Regions from separate parts of the Fictibacillus enclensis genome, predicted to be linked through region 1. Evidence: riboswitches for the same ligand, from Rfam matches in the RefSeq annotation. Region 1 holds a riboswitch; each other region holds the start of a gene.

Region 1 (3,423 bases):
AGATCACAATCGTCGACCGGGATTATGTGGAGTGGAGCAACCTGCAGCGGCAGCAGCTGTTCAGCGAGGAAGATGCAAAATACCGGATGCCCAAAGCGGTGGCGGCAAGAGAACGGCTGGAACAGCTTAACTCTGATATCCAGGTCGAAGGGCTTGTTATGGATGCAGGTGCCGAAGAGCTGAGGGAGCTGACAGAATTTGTCCACCTCATCATTGATGCCACGGATAATTTTGATACAAGGCTTCTGATTAATGATATTTCTCAGGAAACCAAGATCCCATGGATCTATGGTGCCTGTGTGGGAAGCTATGGCCTTTGCTATACCATTATACCGGGAGAGACTCCTTGTCTTAGCTGTTTGCTGGAAAAGGTGCCGATGGGCGGAGCTACGTGCGATACAGCAGGCATTATAGCACCCGCTGTACAGACGGTTGTAGCCCATCAGACAGCGGAAGCGTTAAAGCTGTTAACCGAAAACAAGGAAGCACTCCGGAACAAACTGGTTTCCTTTGACCTGTGGAACAATTATTACATGGCGATGGATGTAAGGAAGTTAAAGAAACAGGATTGTCCTTCCTGTGGCAATCATCCAACGAATCCTTTTTTGAATCCCGAAAACCAGACAAAAACAGCCGTGCTCTGTGGAAGAGATACCGTGCAAATCCGTCCCTCTGAGCATGGGGAACGGGATCTGGAGGAGCTTTCCGGGGTGCTGGCACGATTGGGAGGCAGGATTGAACAAAATCCGTATTTGCTCTCCTATCGGGCGGATGAACAGCACCGGCTTGTTTTCTTCAAGGACGGACGAGTTTTAATCCATGGCACGAAAGATATAGCTGAAGCGAAAAATCTGTACTATAGTTTGATAGGATAATTGAATAGCACTCTGCTAGGGGAGCCGGAAACGGCTGAGACTGAACCTTTGTTCTACACCCTTGGAACCTGATCTGGATGATGCCAGCGTAGGGAAGCAGGCTTGCGAAACGGTTTTTAGACGAATCGATCATACAGCCGCCTTCCTCATCTGGGGAAGGCGGTTTTTTATGTGCATAAGGATCAGCGATAGAAATCCTCATTGATATGTTGATTGGAGTGCAAGGTGCGAGATCCTCGAAAATGAACTTCACATTTTCTTCGTGCGATGTAACGCTGCTGAAGCGTTCCTTGTCCAGCGGGATATGCGTGACAGGTGAGACCAGGTAGGCGTTTTACGCCGGCAAAGGCAGGTATTTTACGCCGGCCAATGGGGAGCTTGCGCCGCAGGGCTCAAAAGTAGGCACTTGCGCCGGTCAAAGCGAGCATCCTGAAACGGAAAGCAACTGCTTTCAAGAGCAACAAAGGTTCAGCAGATAAAGGAGGGTGAGCATGAGCAGTATTCAGGACAAGATTAATAGATTGGCAGATGAAAGAAAAGAGGATTTGATCGAGATTCTTCGGTCGCTTGTGGCCTTCCGGACAGAAAGCCCGCCGGCCAGAAATACTGAGGAAGCCCAGCATTATATCAAATATCTTCTTCGGGACCTCGGGTTTGAGACAGAAGAGTGGGGGCTGTTTCCCGGTGACACGATTGTGGCTGGAACCAAACCCGGGAGAAACAGTGAACAGTATCAAAGTCTTATCCTCAATGGGCATATCGACGTGATAGCGGCAGGAGATGAAGCTGAATGGGAGCATCAGCCGTTTGAATTAAGGAAAGACGGAGATTTTTTGTATGGAAGAGGCACAGCTGATATGAAAGGAGGAATGGCCTCCACACTTTTTGCGCTGCAGCTGTTACGGGAATTAGGCGTCGAACTGGATGGCGATTTATATTTTCAATCCGTAACAGGAGAAGAAGCCGGTGAAGCTGGAACAAAATCATGCGTCGACCGCGGTATGCAAGCTGATTTTGCCGTTGTGGCGGATACATCCGATCTTGCCATCCATGGGCAGGGCGGTGTGATTACAGGCTGGATCACGATAAAAAGCAAAACCACTCATCATGATGGCCTCCGTTCCCGATTGATTCATGCCGGCGGAGGCATTGTTGGTGCAAGTGCCATTGAAAAGATGATGAAAGTCATACAGGGGCTGCAGGAGCTTGAGCGTCACTGGGCCGTAACCAAAGTCTATCCCGGGTTTTTGCCGGGCAGCACAACGATCAATCCTTCGGTTATTGAGGGGGGAAGGAATGCGGCCTATATTGCGGATGAGTGCAGGCTTTGGATTACCGTCCATTTTTATCCGAACGAGACTTATAAAGAGGTTGCGGAGGAAATTCAGCAGCATGTCCTTGCCGTTGCCCAAGGAGATCCTTGGCTCAAAGACAATCCGCCTTCCTTTGACTGGGGCGGAAAATCGATGATCGAAGACAGAGGAGAGATTTTTCCTGCTATTGATATTGATGAAAATCATCCGGGGCTCGTCATGCTGAAGAATCAGCATCACCAGGTGTCCAAGCAGGAGGCTGTCGTTTCCATGTCACCGACAGTGACAGACGCGGGCTGGCTGGGACAAGCCGGGATACCCACTGTGATTTACGGCCCCGGAAAACTGGAGGAAGCCCATTCGCTAAATGAGAGAGTAGAGCTTCAGCAGTTAATCCATCATGCAAAAGTTCTCGCCGGGTTTATTGAAAAATGGTGCAATACAGAAAGGAGCACTTTAAATGGTTAAGAGTAGCCAGCAGGACCGATTTACCCGCCAGCTCCATGACCGGGTATTGCAGGTATGGGAGCATATCCACCGCCATCCTTTTGTTCAGGGAATTAAGGATGGCTCCCTGCCGATGGAGCGCTTTATGTTTTACATGAAACAGGATTATGTATTTTTGAAGGATTACGCCAAGCTGTTCGCACTTGGAGCGGTAAAAGCAGAAGATACTGAAACAATTAAATGGTTCTCCGGCCTTCTGCATGAAACGCTGCACACAGAGATGGATCTTCACCGCAGTTATTGCAAAGAAATCGGCATCGGTGAGGAGGAACTGGAGAACGAAAAGGCGACGCCTATAAATCTCGCATATACGAGGTATATGCTGGCAGCGTCCCAGCAGGGGAGCCTGGCCGAACTGGTCTCTTGCCTTTTGCCATGCATGTGGAGCTATCACGAGATCGGAACCATGTTGAAAAGGGAAGCAGGGAACCTGTCCGGCCATCCTTATGGCCCTTGGATTGAAATGTACGCTTCTGAAGACTTCGGCAGTCTTTCACGTTGGCTGAAGGATAAGCTTGATGAATGGGCGGAAGGAAAAACCAATCAGGAGCTAGAGGCTTTGCAAAACCATTTTCTAACTACGTCACGATTTGAGTTCATGTTTTGGGACATGGTTTATTACGGGCATGAATGGCCGGTATAGTCCTGCAAAAAGGAGAGCGAATGAATGACATTCATGATGAAAAATGTTTCTTACAGCATGAAACAAGGCGGGCAGTACAGACCCA
Region 2 (3,423 bases), 630 kb from region 1:
TTTAGCAAGGAACAACCCGATCAGAGAGGTGGATAAGCAACCCGTCCCTGTCACATAGGAAAGCATTTCATGCCCCCCTCTTATGATCATAGTTTCTGTCCCATCACTCAGGATATCCTCTTTACCCGTAATGGCGACCAAGCAATTCAACCGATTGGCCGCATAGCGGGCCAGTTCCGAATTGTCCTCTCCCAGACCCCCGTCTACCCCTTTTCCGCTCCATTCTTCTCCGCTTAAGAACGCGATTTCAGCCGCATTGCCGCAGATCACATTTGGAGAAACTTCCTCAATAATATCCAAAACAGCCGTTTTTCTTAACGATGATAATCCCGCACCGACCGGATCAAATACAACCGGAATTCCATTGGCTTTGGCTTTTTTTCCGGCGATAATCATTCCTTTCACCAAATCCGGTTCAACCGTTCCGATATTCAATATAAGGGCGTCGGCTGCCATTACTGCTTCTGCTGCTTCTTCATAATGATGGGCCATCATGGGGCTTCCTCCGGCAGCGAGAATTCCATTGGCCAGAAAATTCATCGTTACCTGATTGGTCATATGATGAATCAAAGGTTTTTTCAAGCGAATATCTTTTATAAGATTTGGTAATTTTGTCATTGGTATTTCCTCCTGTATGCCCAGTGGTTGGTCGGTCCATGGCCGCTTCCAAGATGAAGGGGTACGCTGATGGCTTCCTGTATAAAGGCTTTGGCGGTTTCAACGGCTTCAATCGGAGATTTTCCAACAGCAAGTTCGGCTGTTATTGCAGCAGCAAATGTACAGCCTGTTCCATGGGTTTGTGATGTTTCAATGCGTTTCCCTTCAAATTCAATCAATTGTTCCCCATCATAATACAGATCCACTGGTTCATTTTCATGGGGAAGGTGACCGCCCTTGATGACGATTTTCTTTGCTCCCAAACCATGCAGAAACTTGGCTGCGTCTTCTCTGCCCTGTTTGTCCTCAATCTTTCTTCCGGTCAGTTGCTCGGCTTCTGGAATGTTTGGAGTCAGTATTTCTGCGAGGGGAAGAAGGTGTTTCTTTAGAGCTTCTATTGCATCCTTCTTAAGCAGTTCTGACCCTCCCTTCGCGATCATCACCGGATCAACCACCACATTGGTCCATTTATATTCCTGAATAAGTGAGGATACCGCCTCAATAATTTCGGCACTGAAAAGCATGCCTGTCTTCAACGCGTCTGGCCGCAGATCATCTGCAATACTTTTCAGTTGGTCTACCACCATTTCAACCGGTATGGCATGAATATTTTGGACACCTGTAGTATTTTGGGCGGTGACGGCCGTAATGACCGACATGCCATAAGCGCCTAATTCTTGAAAGGTTTTCAGGTCGGCCTGTATGCCGGCACCTCCCCCGGAATCCGATCCTGCTATGGTTAAAGCTTTTGGTGTGTTGGACATTATAGAAAACTCCTTCTTTTTCTTGACTTCATGTAAAAAGCCGCCCTCAAAAAGAAGGCGGCTTAAACATCATCATTTAGCTGGTCGTCCGTTTAAGCCACTTCCCTACGACGGTATGATCCGTATCAGGTTCAAAGGGTCAAAGTTCACTTTTCTCAGCTTTCACAAGCTCCCCTAGTGGTTGTTGCTATAAATATTATTTACACTCTATCGTATCGGACATCAATAAAGGCGTCAAATCGGAAATATGGAATATGTCGAAAAGTTAGTGAACGGCGTTTAAAAAGAGCGCGTTACGGGCATATTTTATACAACACCCGATAGAAACTCTGGAGGGAGAGAAATTATGAATATAAAAGAGAAACTGCAAAATTTAAAAAACAACCCGGAAGATGTATACAGTCATGCTCAGTCAGAAGAAACCTTCTCAAGAAATTACACCAATCCAGTCGAAGTCAAATATATCCCGACAAAAGAAGTTTATGAATTGCGAGTTTTTGACATGGAAGGCGGTGAGCAACTGGAAAGTAAAACTTTCCATTCCGTAGATGAGGTGCTGGCTGATTTAAATCTGGAAAATCAAAAATAACAAATCTAAATTTTCAGAATAAAATTGTTGCTATTATCTCTTGGGATAAGTATACTAGTAAAAACCCACTAAAGCATTAGCTATAATTACACAAGCTTTTGCAAAAATATTCAAGGAGGAATAGAGCATGAAAGATAATACGTCGTATAATAAAGATATGAACGATCTTGTGAAATACAAACTTCAGAAGAAAAATGACCCGTTCGCTTTTAATATGGTTGCTCAGATGATCCTTGATGAGTCCTTGCACGCCTTTCAAATGAAACGTTATAAAGAACAAATAGATGAAGCCCTTGAGAAACGAGACGAAGCCAGGTTTATGGAATTGACCGACGAATACCTTCGCTTCCTGGGGTAAGAAATCAAACCTTTTTGGTTTGATTTCTTTTTTTTTTGCCCTCTCCCAGTTGTGCGGCAGTGCAAAAAGTTGCATTATCATGCGTTTATGCTAGTATTTACAAGGTGATTATTTACAACATGAGCAGTATGTACGGAGGGTAACATGAGTAAAGTAAGACGAAACGATCCTTGTCCTTGCGGAAGCGGGAAAAAATATAAACATTGCTGTCAACGGTCGCTGACAACAACAAAGATGAAACAAATGGTTGAAATCAGCCGTCACCTGGAAGGGCTGGCAAAGTTTGCTTTTGACAACTTTCATGAAGACATGGGAAAAAAAACACGGAATTTTATCCAACAATTTAATGTTGATAATGAGCAGGTGGAAACATACGCAAACTTGATGGTATGCTGGCTCATTTTTCATTCGGCGGCTCAGGACGGTAAAACACCCGTAGAACTGTACCTTATGGAACAAAAAGAAAAAGAAGAGCGTCAGGTCTACGAAGTAGTGAAAGAATGGAAGAACACCACCCCTTCACTGTATACCGTTCAGGAACAGCTAAACCGGAACGTTTATAAGCTGAGAGATTATTTCACTCATCAGGAACATACGGTTGAAATCCATTCAGAATCCCTTCCTGAAGTGGAATTACTTGTTGCAGGTTCGCTGATCGCTACAGGGGAACATCAAGAATTTTACATTGATTATGCAAAAATTCCGGTTTCCGCTTCCGATCTATCAAAGAAACTGCAAACCATTCAGTCTGAACAATTAACAATGAAGGACGATTTTCCAAATGTTCTTCACATTCTTTTGTCCAACAAGTCTGCTGTTCCGGTCAATGATTCGGTTTTAGCTCTACTGAAAAATACAGCTTCTTCCGAAATTTATGAAAAGGCCATTCCCCTTTGGGATCAATGGAACAACAGCCAAAAGCTGACCGTTCGAAAAGAACAGCTTTTCGCTGGAGCACTGCACTATTATGTCAGCAAACACCACCTAGAACAAGGAACATCACAGGCGGAAACAGCTGCTTTATACGATGTTTCAGCGTCCAGTCTTTCTGCCAA
Region 3 (3,423 bases), 100 kb from region 1:
GCAGATGTGGCGAAAGTCATGGTTCAGTCGCTGGACCTGGAGAATGCCAATCATAAGATTTTTGAAATCCTTGAAGGAGACCAGCCAGTAGCCGATGCCCTTAAATCCCTATAAATAAAGAATGGAAAAGGCATGCTCCGAGGGCATGCCTTTTTCATTTGAGACCTTCTGCACTGCATTTCGAAGGTGTTTTCTGTTAGTGTAGGAAATAAGGGTTTTTGAAAGGAGAATAAAAGAAATGAACCAAGAACTTTACAGACAATTCGAAATGACAAGAGGATTTTTCTTAAGAAGCATCAGCAAGATTTCACCAGAACTGGTTGATATTCAGCCACAAGGGTATAACAACACGATACAATGGCACATCGGGCACGTGTTAACCGTTACCGAACAGTTTCTGTTTGGTAAATCCTTTGCTTTGCCCGGGAAATATGTCGAATGGTTTGGCAAGGGGTCAAAGCCGGTTGACTGGCAAGGAGATGTTCCATCCATCGAGGAATTGACTCCCGAGCTTGAGAAGCAGCTTCTCCGCATCAAGGAAATTCCGGAAGAAGCCCTTGAGCAAAAGCTGGAAAAACCGTTTCTTGGATTGGAAACGTTCCGGGAATTGGCCGCTATGTCTCTCTTTCATGAATCTAACCATTTGGGTCAGCTGCATTCCATGAAGCTATTGCTCGAACGCACACAGCACTAAAATAACCCGGAGAACCTGTTCAGGTTCTCCGGGTTATTTATATACACGCAAAAGGCAGAAAGTTACAGAGGTTTTAAGTTTTATGTAAAGTCATCCACCACAAAACGTTAAGTCAGGAGTGAATGACTGAATGTAAAAAATCGATATCATCTTTAATTTTTTCTTTTAATAGATGATCTCTGCAACGTATATATTCGCCAGTGAGCGTAGCGATTTCTTTCATAAACAAAACAACCTCTGTATGTTTTAGCATGCATTCTCCCTGCCTTGATTTGTAATGGATAGTTCTTCTACTCCATCCTTTCCTCTTTTTTCGTCAAATTAAACCATGTTCTGCGACATTTTTATGATTTAAGAGAAAAAGGTGTGCATCAGCCTGTGACAAAAGGCGGATTGCGTGAAAGTTGAATAGAAGCTATGATAACATGGAAAATAAAATATATTTTCTGCTAGGGGAGCCCGTAGCCGGGCTGAGAGAGGGGAGAACGATCCCTTTGACCCTTTGAACCTGATCTGGGTTATACCAGCGTAGGAAAGTAGGAGTCGAAGATAACGGTATATTTGTATGTTTGTTTCTTTGTCTATCCTGTCGGGTTCTATTGATTAGAACCTGGCTTTTTTATTTTACCCGTTGCTTCGCCATTCCCCGCTGCGTGTAGCTCCGACTTTTAACAAGAGGAGGAAGTGGCATGACAGTACAGAACGAAAAAAAGGTTTCATTGAAATCGCAATTCCCGAACAGTGAGAAAATCTATCAAGAGGGTTCTCGCCAAGATATCAGGGTGCCCATGAGAAAGGTTAATCTGAGTACCACCAGGCTTTCTGGAGGGGAAGAGAAGAATTCGCCGGTGCTTCTTTATGACACAAGCGGGCCCTATACTGATCCGTTTTATACATCAGATGTAGAAAAAGGACTTCCGGTTTTAAGGAAACCATGGATTCAGGAAAGAAATGATACTGAAAATTATGAAGGACGTAATGTGAAGCCCGAAGACAATGGATATAACGAAAAGAATGAACGGAATGCCTATGCTTTCCCTGTTGCTGTAAAACAACCACTGCGTGCACGAAAAGATAAAAATGTAACCCAGATGCATTACGCAAAAAAAGGCATCATCTCGCCGGAAATGGAATTCATCGCCATCAGGGAAGGATTGGAGTCAGAATTTGTCCGCAATGAGGTGGCTTCCGGAAGAGCGATTATTCCGGCAAACATCAACCATCCTGAGTTAGAGCCCATGATTATCGGCCGGAATTTCCACGTGAAGATCAACGCAAATATAGGCAATTCAGCAGTAACTTCCTCCATCGAAGAAGAAGTTGAGAAAATGACCTGGGCGACTTACTGGGGAGCGGATACCATTATGGATTTGTCCACTGGAAAGGACATCCATACGACCAGGGAATGGATTATAAGAAATTCACCGGTACCTGTTGGCACAGTCCCGATTTATCAAGCGCTTGAGAAAGTGAATGGCATAGCTGAAGATTTATCCTGGGAGGTGTACAAAGATACGTTAATTGAACAGGCGGAACAGGGGGTGGACTACTTTACTATTCATGCAGGGGTTTTGCTCCGATATGTCCCATTAACCATCAACCGGGTGACCGGCATCGTTTCGCGTGGCGGCTCCATCCTGGCCCAGTGGTGCCTGGCTCACCATGAGGAAAACTTCTTGTACAGTCATTTTGAGGAAATTTGTGAGATCTGCAAACGCTATGACATCTCCATCTCCCTTGGGGACGGTTTGCGTCCAGGATCGATTGCCGATGCGAACGATGAAGCACAGTTTGCCGAGCTTGAAACGCTGGGAGAACTGACGAAAATCGCCTGGAAGCATGACGTCCAGGTGATGATTGAGGGACCAGGACATGTGCCGATGCATCAGATCAAGGAAAACGTGGATAAACAATTGGAGATCTGCCATGAAGCGCCTTTCTATACACTCGGGCCGCTAACAACGGATATTGCCCCGGGCTATGATCACATCACATCGGGCATTGGAGCCGCAATGATCGGCTGGTTCGGAACTGCGATGCTTTGCTATGTGACACCAAAGGAACATTTGGGATTACCCAATAAAGATGATGTGCGCGAGGGGGTAATCACCTATAAGATTGCAGCCCATGCAGCCGATTTGGCCAAGGGCCACCCGGGAGCCATGGAACGGGACAACGCACTGTCCAAAGCCCGTTTTGAATTCAGATGGGAGGATCAATTCAATCTGTCACTTGACCCGGACCGGGCAAGAGAATACCATGATGAAACCCTGCCCGCACAGGGAGCGAAAACCGCTCATTTCTGTTCAATGTGCGGACCGAAGTTCTGCTCTATGCGAATTTCTCACGATCTGCGGAACATGCCTGAACTAAAACAAGAAGCCGAGAAAGAAATGAAGAAAAAAGCAAAAGAGTTTCAGGAACAGGGCTCCAATCTGTATTTATGAAAAACTGTGAGGAGCTTGCCGAACGGATGAGGCTTTTAGAAAAACAGCTGAAGGAAATACAGTCCCATTGTTCTCACGTTTTCTTTGAAACCTCTGAATCGGACAAACGGACCTGTGTAAAGTGCAGCTTTACTGAAAGAATTTTTTACCGATTTCCTCAAAAGCATTCCTGAACTAGCAGGTGGATGCATATTTCTGGCAAAGGGCACTAAACTAGATATAGTGTGTTTATACAAAGCACTAGATCAAGAATGCAGGTGAAAACGGAGGAATCGGTATGAA

The links. Region 1 has a riboswitch for thiamine pyrophosphate ahead of QNH15_RS05715 (acetylornithine deacetylase). Riboswitches for the same ligand answer to the same signal wherever they lie in the genome.
Region 2: it holds a riboswitch for thiamine pyrophosphate, as region 1 does, so the genes downstream of both, thiD (bifunctional hydroxymethylpyrimidine kinase/phosphomethylpyrimidine kinase) here and QNH15_RS05715 (acetylornithine deacetylase) in region 1, are expected to answer to the same signal.
Region 3: it holds a riboswitch for thiamine pyrophosphate, as region 1 does, so the genes downstream of both, thiC (phosphomethylpyrimidine synthase ThiC) here and QNH15_RS05715 (acetylornithine deacetylase) in region 1, are expected to answer to the same signal.

Annotation. Positions count from the first base shown of each region.
Region 1 covers NZ_CP126109.1:1,055,822-1,059,244, forward strand. Annotated here, with positions in the region: gene QNH15_RS05710 (thiazole biosynthesis adenylyltransferase ThiF) at 1-875, shown strand, start outside; TPP riboswitch at 883-987, shown strand; gene QNH15_RS05715 (acetylornithine deacetylase) at 1,367-2,656, shown strand; gene tenA (thiaminase II) at 2,649-3,338, shown strand; gene QNH15_RS05725 (ABC transporter ATP-binding protein) at 3,363-3,423, shown strand, end outside.
Region 2 covers NZ_CP126109.1:1,690,332-1,693,754, reverse strand. Annotated here, with positions in the region: gene thiM (hydroxyethylthiazole kinase) at 1-618, opposite strand, end outside; gene thiD (bifunctional hydroxymethylpyrimidine kinase/phosphomethylpyrimidine kinase) at 615-1,421, opposite strand; TPP riboswitch at 1,507-1,607, opposite strand; gene QNH15_RS09065 (hypothetical protein) at 1,768-2,010, shown strand; gene QNH15_RS09060 (IDEAL domain-containing protein) at 2,138-2,368, shown strand; gene QNH15_RS09055 (YecA family protein) at 2,513-3,423, shown strand, end outside.
Region 3 covers NZ_CP126109.1:1,159,615-1,163,037, forward strand. Annotated here, with positions in the region: gene QNH15_RS06290 (SDR family oxidoreductase) at 1-114, shown strand, start outside; gene QNH15_RS06295 (DinB family protein) at 239-694, shown strand; TPP riboswitch at 1,136-1,246, shown strand; gene thiC (phosphomethylpyrimidine synthase ThiC) at 1,384-3,141, shown strand; gene QNH15_RS06305 (hypothetical protein) at 3,419-3,423, shown strand, end outside.